DNA from 2 places in the Microbulbifer agarilyticus genome. Region 2 is predicted to be linked to the other one. Evidence: predicted binding sites of a transcription regulator. Region 2 holds the regulator's gene; the other holds the start of a gene.
What was found. Region 2 encodes FNR, which switches genes on or off when oxygen is low (the NO sensors DNR and NnrR bind a similar motif). Its sites were predicted from a motif close to TTGATNNNNATCAA; they were not measured.
Positions count from the first base shown of each region.

Region 1 (6,586 bases), 2.0 Mb from region 2:
TAGTTCGCGCGCGCACCTGGGTTATTGTCTAACGCGACGGACACAAACGCCTGGGCCGGCGCAGACAGAGCGCCGAATTCTCGCGCGAGAATGCCCACTGGCTGGCTTACGATGGGATCTGCCAGTGGTTTGCAAATAAGCCCATAAGCCTGCATTTGCTCGACACATAAACTGGGCGCTGCACTGACGCCCAGTCCACTTTGTACCAAGCGACCGATGGTGCTGAGCTGATAGGCCTCACACAGCAGTCGAGGGCTCGTATCATCGGGCTTGCCACATTGGGAGAAGGCGCTATCTGTCCAGCGCCGCACCGCCGATCCCCGGTTCATTGCAATGAAGGGCTCTTGCGCCAGATCCCGCCAGTGCACCAGCTTCTTGCCTTGCAGTGGGTGGCCTTGCGGTAGTACCGCGACAAAGCGATCGTCCCCGAGCGCGGTGAAGGTCAGGTTGCCCAAGTCCTCCGGGCGGAAGCTGAACCCCAGCTCCGCACGCCCCTCCTGCACCGCGCTCACTACACGCTCCATCACAATGTCTTCCAGCACAATATTGATATCCGGGTAGCGCTGATGAAATTCCTTGAGCAGCCCCGGCAATTGGTTCAGGGCGAATGCGGGGATGGCGGCAATGGACAGCTGCCCCTGCTGCAAGCGAAAACGTTGCTGCGCGGCATCCAGAGTGTTATCCCAGTTGTGCAGTAGCTGCTGTGCGCGCTCCACAAAGGCAGCGCCTTCGGGTGTGAGTGCCAGCTGGCGGCCATCGCGGCTGAACAGTGCGCCACCGAGGGATTCCTCGAGGCTGCGGATGGCAATGGAAATCGCCGGTTGCGACACGTGCAGCTGGGCGCTGGCCTCGGCCAGGCTGTGGGTTTTGGCCACGGCCACGAAGGCCCTTAGCTGCTTGATGGTGGTGCTCATGGGTAATTTGAGGTTCGGTTTAAATATAAGTAAAACTTAATAAATATTAATAAGTTTAAATTAGTTTAAAGTGTTAGACCAAGGCATGATTGTGCACATGGCGAGACCGCGAATAATGGTCAACCATTCATACGGGCGCTGAAACTGCGAACGAACTCCGCAGCAGCCCTGTGACCTAACCCCGTATTTTGGCCCCGTAACTCGGCCCCGTATTAAGGCCCTGACCCCACAACTGTGGATAAGGGTGAAGCAGAACGTCGGAATAGAACAACGAGAGAAACCGCCGCAATGAGTAATCCCGTGCAACCCCTTTGGCAGCCCACTGCGGAAGCGATCGCCGCTACGCAGATGGACCAGTTTCGCCGTCAGGTAAATGAACTACATCAGCAGTCGCTGCCGGATTACCACGCCCTGCATCAGTGGTCTGTGGATAACCGCGAAGCCTTCTGGAACCAGCTGTGGGACTTTGGCGAGGTGATCGCCAGTGAGCGCGGCGAGCGTGTCCTGGGTAAAGACACCATGCCCGGTGCGGAATGGTTCCCCGACGCGCGTCTGAACTTTGCCGAAAACCTGCTGCGCTTCCGCGACGACAAGGCGGCGCTGGTTGAGCGGCTGGAAAATGGTCGTCGCCGAGAACTCAGCTACGGCGAGCTGTTTGCCGAGGTGGAGAAGCTGGCTGCGGCGCTGGCCAATGCGGGTGTGGGCAAGGGCGACCGTGTTGCCGGCTTTATGCCGAATATTATTGATACCGCAGTGGCCATGCTCGCCACCACCAGCCTGGGCGCTGTCTGGACCTCGTGCTCACCGGACTTTGGTATTAATGGTGTGCTGGATCGCTTCGGTCAGGTGGGCCCTAAGGTACTGTTTGCCTGCGAGGGCTATTTCTACAACGGCAAAACCATCGACTCGCTGCCGCGCCTTGAGCAGATCGTTGACCAGATCGAGTCGATCCAGCAGCTGGTCGTGGTGCCGGTGGCGCGCTCGCCAGAGCAGACGGAAACTGATATCGCGGGGCTGGATCGCGCGGTGAGCCTGCGTGCATTTGTGGAAAATGCGCCGGCGCGACCGCTCACTTTTGAGCAGACCGAATTTAATCACCCGCTGTACATCATGTACTCCTCCGGTACCACCGGTGTACCCAAATGTATTGTGCACGGGGTGGGCGGCACACTGCTGCAACACATTAAAGAGCATCGCCTACACACCGATATTTCCCGCAACGATTCCCTGTTCTACTTCACTACCTGTGGTTGGATGATGTGGAATTGGCTGATTAGCGGACTGGCTTGTGGCGCAACTCTGGTGCTCTACGATGGCTCGCCGTTCTACCCGGCGGCCGAGTGCCTGTGGGACATGGCCGATGAAGAAAGCATCAGTGTGTTTGGCACCAGCGCCAAATATATTGCCGCACTGGAGAAGGCCGGGTGCAAGCCCCGCGAGAGCCACAAGCTGGAGCGCCTGCGCGCGGTGTTGTCGACCGGCTCACCACTGGCCCACGAAGGCTTCCGCTACGTGTATCGCGACATTAAACCCGACTTGTGCCTGAGTTCGATCTCTGGCGGCACCGATATCATTTCCTGTTTTGCGCTGGGCAACCCGACGCTGCCGGTTTATCCGGGGGAGCTGCAATGCCGCGGCCTGGGTATGGCGGTACAGGTGTGGAGTGACGACGGCAAGCCGGTGCTGGAGGAAAAGGGTGAGCTGGTGTGTGCGACGTCTTTCCCCTGTATGCCGATTGGCTTCTGGAACGACCCGGATGGCAGCAAGTACCACGGTGCTTACTTTGATAGCTGGCCGGGTGTCTGGGCCCACGGTGACTATGCAGAAATCACCGAGCACGGCGGCGTGATCATTTACGGGCGTTCCGATGCGGTGCTGAACCCCGGTGGCGTGCGTATCGGCACCGCGGAAATCTACCGTCAGGTGGAAAAGGTCGAGGAGCTGCTGGATAGCATCTGTATTGGCCAGGAGTGGCGTGACGATGTGCGGGTGGTGTTGTTCGTGGTACTGCGTGAAGGGCTCACGCTGGATGACGAACTGATCCAGAAAATCCGTACCACCATCCGCGCTAATACCACCCCGCGCCATGTGCCGGCGAAGGTGATTCAGGTGGCGGATATCCCGCGTACGATTAGCGGCAAGATTGTCGAACTGGCGGTGCGCAACGTGGTACACGGCAAGCCGGTAAAAAATCAGGAAGCGCTGGCGAACCCGGAAGCACTCAAACTTTACGAAGATCTTGAGGCACTCGCCGGCGAGTAAGTGAGATCCGCGAGATAAGCGAACACGGGAGGGCGCTATAGAGCGCGCTCTCCGTTAGCCGAATTTCAAACAGCACATTGCCGGGCTAAAGGATATTGGCCCGGCATTTTTTTGCTGGTCTTGCGCAGGCAGGTATGGGATCAGGCTGCTTGCTGTTCCGCCTGCTGCGCGAGTTCCTGATCCATCTTGCGCAACGCCATACGGGTGAAGTAAGCGCCCATCAGGCACACAAAACCGATGATGCCGAGGCTCAGTAGGCCAGAAAAGCTGGTGAACAGGTCGATCAGTGCGTCCATTTTCTACTCCTATTGCATTGCTGCACTCTTGATTGGTTCCAGTGTATGCAGGCGCCCAGGAGCGCACTTGATTTGGATCAACCGCCCCGCAGGTTCTGGGTTTTAATGCGCGCCCGGACAGATATCACAACAAATCCCTGCAATAACCCATTTGAGCAGCGAATTCTCCCGCCACCATGTGCCACGGCTTCATAGGGGTACCCCCTCCGCGATCGCCATTCCATTTCTGCGCTGAGTTACAGGGCTGGGGCTTGCCCCGGGCATGTCTGATCCGCCAAACTGCGCTACCCTGTGGGGTAGTGATTCCCCGCTAATAAACCATAAATTCACGGAAGATCTGCATGATTACCTATCTGTATTGGGCCGCAGTGATCGCACTGGTGGTCTTGAGCTTGTTTGCCGGTGGGCGCCTGGGCAGCCTCAGCAAAGGCGCGATTGTCGCAGCCATCATTTTTCTGGTGGGTTGGCTCGCCTACTACTTCCATTTCGAGCAGGTGTTTGTAAAGCGTTTCGGCGGCGTGATGTATATCAGCGTGCCATCCGGCCAGCGGCACCTCGGCGCCACCTGGAAAGATGACAACCTGTGGGTTGAGAATTACAACCCGGAAACCAACGAGTGTATTTTCAGTGAGTATTCCAAGGGCAACCTGCTGGAAGGCCGCGTGGTCATCAAAAATTGCAATCCATTGATTGAGGCAAAAGAGCGCCCGGCTGTTCCCGCTCGCTAAACAATGAATTAGGTGGTGTCTGGAGAGCATTGCAAGGGGAGGGCTCAACGCCCGGTGCAGGACGCACACGGGTATTCACAGGTTAAGCAGCGGTAAATACCGCAGGCGCCGTCGAAGCGGAGGCAACTTTTTTCGTTTCACGGCGTCGCAGTAGGAGTGGTTGGCAAACGGACTTGGTCTTGCGCGATTCTCTTCCCGCTCGTGGAGCGGCATTTCTTCACTACATTTCTGTTGTTCTGTTGTCGGTGCTTTTTCTGTTGCCGCACCCCTCTGCTGCACTTCCATTTTTTGACCGTCTTCCCAAATTCAAAGTACGTGTACTGGAAAACGCCAAACTGCAGGAATGGCTGAAAGACCAACTTAACGAGCAGCGTAAATCCAGCAGCGTACTCAAGTCATACGATGACCCCCAGGATGTGGCCCGCTACGAGCGCGGTACCCTGGAAAAGTTACTGCGCTCCCGCGGTTATTACGACGGCCGGGTTCGACAGACGGTCGACAATGGCGAGATTCTTTACCGGGTAGTCCCGGGGCAGGTATTTCGGATCAAGTCGCTGGAAATCGATATGCCCCTGAGGCTCAAACCCGGCTTTCCCGGTGTTGGGCTGCAGGTCGGTGATCCGCTGGAGGCAGTGAAGGTCACCGAGGGCGTCAAAAAAATTGAAACCTACCTATCGGAAAATGCCTGCCTGCTCGAATTGGACGTGGACTACAAAGCTACGGTTATCCACAGCGAGCACGCCGCGCGGCTGGAGTATCGAGTGGCGCCCAGCCCAGAGGTCCGCATTGGGCAACTCTATGTGGAAGGTGTCACTAGTATTAATGAGCCCTACCTGCGCAAGCGCCTGCAATTGTCGACGGGCGATTGTTTCAATCGCGCAAAACTCGACGCCGCCAAATTGCGCCTGTTGCGCACCAATCTGATCGCTGGGGTGAATACCGAAGTCTCGGAACCCCATGATGGTGTCGTTGACATCACCTTCCTGCTGACCGAGCGCAAACACCGCACCGTACGCCTCGGGGTGGGGTATACCTCCGACGAGGGGGCGGGTGTTTCCGCCGGCTGGGAGCATCGCAATATCCTTGGCCGCGGGGAAAAGATCGAAGTAGAAACCCGCGTCAACGAGGTAAAGCAGTCGATCAAGACCGAAATTCTGGTGCCGCGTTTTTTCCGCGACGACCAGAACTTCTCAGCCAAGGCCGAAGCGTCCAATGAGGAGCGTGACTCCTACGACGCCGAGTCCGTCACCATCGGCGGCACCATTTCCCGCCGCCATACCAAGCACCGCACTTTCAGTATCGGTAGCGAACTGAAGTTCAGTGAGGTTCAGGAAGAGGGCGAGGAGAGTGAAAACTACAACTTGCTGTCGTTTCCTCTCGGCCTGAAGATCGACACCACCGACAATCTGCTGGATGCCCGCCGTGGTGCCACCGTCGCGTTTGAAGTGAAGCCCTATTTTGACCTTCGCAATAGCGGCACCCGCTTCGTCAAAAATACCCTGGTAGCCACCGGTTATCTCACTGGTGACGACGTACGCTTTGACCCGACGCTCGCACTGCGCATCAAGGCCGGGGTCATCAATGGGATCGACAACCTCGAGATCCCCGCTGACGAACGCTTTTATGCGGGCGGTGGCGGCTCGGTGCGCGGCTACAGCTATCAGGCGCTTGGCCCGCGCCGGCTGATTCCTTCGACGGTTGCGGGGGAGCCACCGACACTTTCTGACCCCATCGGTGGCCGGGCGCTCAGTGAAGTTTCGCTCGAGGGACGGTTTCGCTTTACCGAGTCCTGGGGCGGGGTACTGTTTGTGGATGGCGGTAATGCCTATGAGGACCCCCAGCCGAGCTTTGACGACCTCTACTGGGGTGTCGGGCTTGGGGTGCGCTACATGACCTCGTTTGCACCTCTGCGGTTTGATATCGCGTTCCCATTGGATCGTCGCGACGGGCTTGATGACAGCAGTTATCAGATCTATGTCAGCCTCGGGCAGGCGTTCTGAACCATGGTGGATTCAAGCTCCGCCAAATCAACGCGCAGGCAACGATTGCGGCCCTGGCGCAACCGGCCTCGCCTGACCTTGCTCGCGGTCTTGCTGTTACTACCACTGTGCTTTGCACTGGTCTTTCTCGGCTCGGAAAAAGGTCGGGAAACCCTAACTCACGCTGGTCTTGCCGCTGCCCGTCATTACTTGCCCGATCTGGAAATTCAAGAAGAGGGGATGCGAAGTCCACAGTGGGGCAAGTGGTATTTTGAACTGCTGCGAGTGCGCTACAAGGAGCGCACGTTGCTCGAGGGGCAGCAGCTTACACTGCACGTCGACCTATTGCCGCTGCTGCACAAGCAGATACATATTCCGGAAGTGACGGCTGAGAAACTGCTGTTTGA
Region 1 is NZ_CP019650.1:2,928,173-2,934,758, reverse strand. Features, by position in the region: gene Mag101_RS12200 (LysR family transcriptional regulator) at 1-914, opposite strand, end outside; gene Mag101_RS12205 (hypothetical protein) at 1-32, shown strand, start outside; gene Mag101_RS12195 (acetoacetate--CoA ligase) at 1,203-3,176, shown strand; gene Mag101_RS12190 (DUF3149 domain-containing protein) at 3,317-3,472, opposite strand; gene Mag101_RS12185 (hypothetical protein) at 3,814-4,200, shown strand; gene Mag101_RS12180 (autotransporter assembly complex protein TamA) at 4,380-6,200, shown strand; gene Mag101_RS12175 (translocation/assembly module TamB domain-containing protein) at 6,420-6,586, shown strand, end outside.
Region 1: Mag101_RS12190 (DUF3149 domain-containing protein) is a predicted target of FNR. The motif match lies at 3,540-3,553, and genes of this name have one in related genera.

Region 2 (6,586 bases):
AGTACCGGCAGTCGGGTTCGACCACCACAAATGGGTTTGATCATCGCTGTGTACCGTTATTATTTTGTTGGAATTGTTCGTCGAATTTCGTGACACATATATGACGCATATATGACACAGCAGGGGCTTCGATCGGCCTTTACCGCAGCGTCCAGATTAGTGCTGGGGCACAACGGGGGACATCCCCCTAGACAGGGGCGTAGTGCTAAAGGCCAATGGAAATGCGGAGCCGCTTGGTTTTCTGTGTAGAGAAGGTGAATTTGCAGGCGACCCCGCGTATCTTTGCAAGTAATTAACCTGACTTTTTCCGTGCGAAGGTCACGCTTTCGCCTGGCGAAAGGGCAGTAATGGATAAAGCAAAAATAATGAAAAAGGATGTATGCGGATGAAGGACATATGCGAATGAAAAAAGTAGCGTTTATTGGTCTCGGCAATATGGGTGGCCCCATGGCGGCGAACCTGGTCAAAGCGGGTTATAGCGTAACTGCGTTTGACCTGTCCCAAACGATATTGGAGAGCGCTGTCACCAACGGTTGTGTCAAAGCCGATAGCGCGCTGGCGGCAATTGAACATGCCGATGTCGTGGTGTCCATGCTGCCCAGTGGCGAAGCGGTGCGGGCGTTGTATCTCGGTGTGCATGGCTTGATTCAGGCCATGCGCCCGGAAGTGCTACTTATCGACTGCTCCACCATTGCCGCCAACGACGCGCGTCAGGTTATTGCCGCTGCAGGTGAAAGGGGAATTGCTGCGGTGGACGCACCGGTATCTGGCGGTACTGCCGCAGCTGCGGCCGGCACGTTGTCGTTTATGTGTGGCGGGGAGGAAGCGGCCATAGCATCTGCCCGCCCGATACTTGAGGCCATGGGGGCGAATATATTTCACGCGGGCCCTGCCGGCAGCGGGCAGGTGGCAAAAATCTGCAACAACATGCTACTGGCGATCCATATGATCGGTACCGCCGAAGCGCTACAACTGGGGGTGGACAACGGTCTCGATCCCGCGGTGCTTTCCGAGATCATGTGCGCGAGTTCCGGCGGCAACTGGTCTCTGGAAAAGTACAATCCGTATCCCGGAGTGATGCAGGGGGTACCGGCGAGCCATGAATATACCGGCGGTTTTTCGGTCGCACTAATGTTGAAGGATCTGGGTCTCGCCATGGATACCGCAGCGGGGAGTGCCTCATCCACGCCGCTGGGCGCGCTGGCAAAAAACCTCTATCAGCTGCATGGCGGGGATGCGGTCAACAGCGCGCTGGACTTCTCTTCTATTCAAAATTTGTTCCGGCGCCCGGTGGGTGACTGAGAGCAAAGCTCCCGGCGCTTGATCTAGGTCAATTGTCGGGGGCAGACCGGGGGGTACGCTGCCTGACATTCCACCGCGCAAGTCAGGATCAGAGGTACCCCTCAGATGGTCAACCATGTCGATGCCGCTGTTAGCGAAGGCCGTATTCCCCACGCCCGTGAGCAACTCTTGTCGGCGGAGTTACTGTCACGATACGCGGGCCCATGTCCGCGCTATACCTCCTACCCCACCGCCGACCGCTTTGTTGCCTTGGAAGGGGGGAAGCAAGGCGGCGGGCGAGATGATGGCGAGATACAGCCGTGGCAGGCGCTGAAAGACGTAGAAACGCTGTCGCTTTACGTACACATCCCATTTTGCCGCTCTCTCTGTTACTTCTGCGCCTGTAACAAGGTAATTACCCAGCAGTATGGGTTGGCATCGCATTATCTGGAGAATGTCCTAAAAGAGGCGCAGTGGTACCGCGATCGGGTAGCTCGCGCGCCAGTGGTACAGCTGCATCTGGGCGGGGGTACGCCTACCTTCCTTAACGATGGCGACCTGCGCCGGTTAGTGGAGGGACTCGGAGACATCTTCGACCTGCGTACGGATGACGATGTCGAATACAGCATCGAGGCAGACCCGCGCACGCTGGGAATTGAAACGCTGGATACCCTGCGTGAACTCGGGTTTAACCGCCTGAGCCTGGGTATTCAGGACTTCAACCCGGACGTACAACGCGCGATTAACCGGGTATGCAGTGTGGAGCAGGTGCGTGAGCTGACTGAAAATGCGCGCGCCAAGGGCTTTGGGTCTATCTCCTATGACCTGATCTATGGCCTGCCCGGGCAGGATGTGGCGAGCCTGGAGAAGACTGTGGATGCGGTGCTCGACCTGGCGCCCGACCGCATTGCGCTATATCACTACGCGCACCTGCCGGAGCGCTTCAAGTCCCAGCGCCTGATCGATTCTGACCTGATGCCCGCGCCCTCCGAAAAAATTGCCATGCAGCTGGCGGCAACTCGCCGGCTCACAGAAGCCGGTTATGTATTCCTCGGTATGGACCATTTTGCGCGCCCGGAGGATGCACTCTCGCAGGCGGCAGCAGAGGGGCGCCTCGCACGCAATTTCCAGGGGTATACGCTGATGCCTGCGGATGCGTTGGTGGGGCTCGGGGCCTCGGCGATCAGCTACAGCAAGGATGGCTACTGGCAGAACCAGCACAGTCTAAAGCAGTATGCCGCGGCTATTAGTGAGCGCGGTGAGGCGATCTCGCGCGGCTGGCAGCTGTCCGATGACGACCGCCTGCGCCAGTGGCTGATCATGGAATTGATGTGCCACCTGAGTATCGACAAACGCGAGATTGAGCAACGTACCGGGCTGCCGTTCGCAGCCGGTTTTGGTGCAGAGCTCGCCCGTCTACAGCCGATGTTTGACGACGGTTTACTGGGGCAGACGAAGGGTGACCTTTTCGTCACCGAGCGTGGGCGCTGGTTCCTGCGCAATGCGGCCGCCGCGTTTGATTCCTATCTGCATAGTACCGAGACGGCTGCGCGCTATTCGCGGGTGCTTTAGGGGCGGTGAATGGATACAATTCAAACAACGACATGGATCAAACACGCGTTTGGTGAACCGGTAGTCCGATGAAAAAAACTTCTCCTGCTGTTAGCTGTAGCAATTGCTCCGTACGCCGATTATGTCTGCCGGTGGGTTTAAGCGATGGCGATATTGAGCGCCTGGAACAGGTCACCCGCAAGAAGAAAGTCGTGCGCGCTGGTGAAACGCTGTTCCGTGCCGGCGACCCCTTCGACAGCCTGTACGCGATCCGTTCCGGCAGCTTCAAGTCAGCGGTGATTGGTGCCGATGGCGATACCCAGGTTACGCATTTTGCTTTGCCCGGTGAGCTGCTCGGTTTGGATGCCTACAGTGGTGGCATGCACCCGGGGTATGCCGAGGCACTCGAGGAAAGCAGCGTGTGTGTACTGCCGTTTACGCAACTGGAAGGGCTCGCTCAGCAAGTGCCGGCTTTGCAGAAGCAGATCTACAGTATTTTTTCTGAAGAATTAAAACAGGAAAATGAAGCGCTGTTACTGTTGGGTAAACGCTCGGCGGACAGTCGCCTGGCAGCATTGCTGGTGAACATCTCCAGTCGATATTCGCGTCGTGGTTACTCCGCCAGTGATTTTGTACTTTCCATGCAGCGGATTGATATCGCAAACTATCTGGGTCTTACTGCCGAGACCGTGAGCCGCCTGCTTTCCCGCTTCCAAAAGCAGGAATTGATTCGTGTGCAAGGGCGCTCCGTCACCATTCTGGATCCTATTGCCCTCAGTGAATTGGCGGGCACCCATTGCAGTTACGAAAACTGATTCTTCGAATCGCTTTTATGCGGTTGTCTCCAATGGCACAGAGTTGGCTACATCTTTGTAAACTGCCTGGTAGAGTCGCTTCACTCCAGCGTTAAAGTGCGCGCTCTGACGCTGGTGAATTTTTTCCTGAATGCAGTCCCAATCTTCCGGTGTTAGCAGATCTGCCACCAGCGGCAGCAAGATTTCGTTCTCCCGCTGCATATGTTTTCGTTGCAGCACAATATATTCCTGCGCTGAATTGAATAGCTGCTCCCTTTCTACCGCCGCGTCATTTGCCACCGCATAAAATAGCTGACCCATCTTGCGGGTCGAATCTGCGATCTGATTGTGCTCACGCAGGGTTTTGTTGATCACGTCGCGCACATCCACTGATTTCCCCAGCAGTTGCTCAAAGACCAGATCTTCGATTGGGTGATGCCACTGGTCCGGGTAGACAGAAAAGTAGTCGAGAGCCTCCAGAATAAGTGGCAGGGTGGCGGGGTCTCTATCCTGCTTGCCGAGTTGCTCCAGTAAGCCCTCAAATGCATCGAGTAATTGCTGCATCTGTTTGTGATCGCAGCAGAGCTGTTGGTAGATCTTGTGCATCATGCATCTCCATAGCGCATGCCGTAGTTCCAATGGAGCTATTGTTGCCCGCTACGGAAAATAGGATTTGATATGGATCAAGTTGATGTGCGGTGGTGGAGGGGTTTGGAGAAGGTTGGATGGGGTAGTGCGCCGCGGAAAGCCCGGAGCGCACTGTTTTGAGTGTTTTTTCGCCAGTTCCGGATGCTTAGAAATGATAATCCCGCAGTTCAATTTCTTGCCAATCGTACACTAGGCGTGAACCGTTTGCGGTCAGCAGGCTGACCTTATCGGCCTCCAGGCAGTCGGACCAGTCCACCTGATTGGGGGCTACTGCACCTGCGTCGCCACCCAACTGAGAATCTTCCCAGGCTTGGTGACAATAGCTGGGGATTTCACCCTGAATGACCAGCTGATGACCGAGGTAGCGCTCGTAATTCAGTTGCGGCATGGCATTGAGGTGGTAGCGCGCGTTGGGCCCTTGCAGGTAAAACTTACCATTTTGTTCCACGAGGGTACCGGTGGCGGTCAGGGGTTGCTGCGCCGGGTTAGCGACGCAGGCGGTGAGGAAAGCAAGGGGAAGCAGAAAGCCTAAGCGAGAAGTCATAATTATTGCTCTTTGGTTATTTGTTACCAAAGTAGCAAGTGACGATTGCAATAGCGTTGCAGTTTCGTTTCAGTCTCAGGCTGCGTCGCTTTTCTTCTCTTTGTGGCCATCTTTCAGATGCAGGGCAACCTGCTTTTCTAGGCCTTCCAGAGCGTAGGCGCGGCCAAAACCTTTTACGTAACGTCCGGCACTGGGCTTCAACTCGAACAGGTTGAAGTCTTCCAGGTCTTTCAGGTGATCCATTACCGGACCGAATTTTTCGCGCAGCTGCTCGATGCGGTTTTGGAAAGCTTCGCCACCGCGCTCGATCATGCTCGCAGCTACGTTGAAGGTGACACGCAAACGGGCGAAGGCCTGTTTGGTGTCGGCTTCGTCCGCATTGAAAATGACGGATGCCTTGCTGTTCGTTTTCAGGTTTGCGGCATGCTCGGACAGGTCGGACACGTACAGGTAGAAGTTGCCATCGGCGGCGAGGAAAGGAGCGGTGCTCGCGTGCGGTTGGCCATCTTCTGCCAGACTCGCGAGATTCAGCAGTTTGCGGGTGGCAATAAAGTCGCGTACTTCGGCTACCAGATCAGCGCCATCGTCGGTTTTGGGTACTTGGTTATTTTGTTCGGTCATATCCGTATCTCCCCTGAGAAAGTTAAGCGCTGACGCTTGCCAGCTGCTTCAATTGTTTGAATCGTTCTACCTGTTCCGGGATCAGCTTGCGTTCGGCGTCGCGGCCCAGAAACACTTTAAATACGCAGTTACCGCTGGGGGCCAAAAACACCATGGAGTGGCTTTCAGCGCCGCGGTGCGGTTTGCTGACAAACGCAATCTCCACGATGCCATCTACCAGCAAATGGCCGTGGAAGGGATTCTTGTGGTGCATAAAGTTGTAGTAGCCATGGGCAAAACTGCCCTTGGGGAATTCACCCTTGAACTCGAATACCGATCCTTCGTTTTGCACAATCGCGGTCACCTTGCCCCAACTGGGCAATTCTCCGATCAGGCTCCACACATCTTCACTACCAGCCAGTGAAGCCATTTCCTGAGGAAGGTAGGCAATGATTTCCCGCACGCTGGTTTCGAGTTTCTTCGCCATTTGCTCCAAAGTGAATCCAGCTTCACTAGCGAGCAGTTCTTGTACCTTATCCTGCATAAATAACACCAAAAGTATCTCGTAATTACTGAACTAGCCGAAGCTGGGGTGGCCATTGCGCAAACGATTGCCGACAGGTTGTTTGCGCAATGGCCACCGCAGATTCGGCGGGCTACAAAGTCCCGGGCTTCTGGGCTTCGAGGGCCGCGACCTCCGCGGGTGATAACTTGTCAAACAACCTGTCGGCAATCGTTTGTCAAGTTATCACCCGCGGAGGTCGCTCGTTCGTGCTGGCCCTAGGCTTTAAAGTTGTAGATTAGAAGCGATAGCTTGCGGATAGCTTAATGTTGCGGCCCGGCATATACAGTTCCTGGAAGGCTACCCGGTATTCTTCGTCGGTCAGGTTATCCATAGCGAGGCCCAGTTTGAGACCATTCAGGCTTCCGGTGGCTGGCTCCCAGGTGACGTAAGCGTCGGTCAGGTTGTACTTGCCAAACTCGCGGGTCTCTTCCTCTGGCAATTGTTCCTGCGCAGAAATGAACGTTGTACGGAAGCCCGCCTTCAGGTCGCGCTGCAGGAAGTAGTGGCCCACATCCAATACCACTTTGTCCGCAGGGATGTTGCTCAGGTAGCTATCGTCGGACAGGTCTTTACCGGAGGTCTGGCCGTAGTTCAGGCCCAGCT
Region 2 is NZ_CP019650.1:705,275-711,860, forward strand. Features, by position in the region: gene Mag101_RS02895 (alpha-amylase family glycosyl hydrolase) at 1-44, opposite strand, end outside; gene mmsB (3-hydroxyisobutyrate dehydrogenase) at 403-1,302, shown strand; gene hemN (oxygen-independent coproporphyrinogen III oxidase) at 1,408-2,853, shown strand; gene fnr (fumarate/nitrate reduction transcriptional regulator Fnr) at 2,985-3,647, shown strand; gene Mag101_RS02915 (hemerythrin domain-containing protein) at 3,663-4,232, opposite strand; gene Mag101_RS02920 (hypothetical protein) at 4,420-4,818, opposite strand; gene Mag101_RS02925 (pyridoxamine 5'-phosphate oxidase family protein) at 4,894-5,439, opposite strand; gene hutX (heme utilization cystosolic carrier protein HutX) at 5,462-5,962, opposite strand; gene Mag101_RS02935 (TonB-dependent hemoglobin/transferrin/lactoferrin family receptor) at 6,219-6,586, opposite strand, start outside.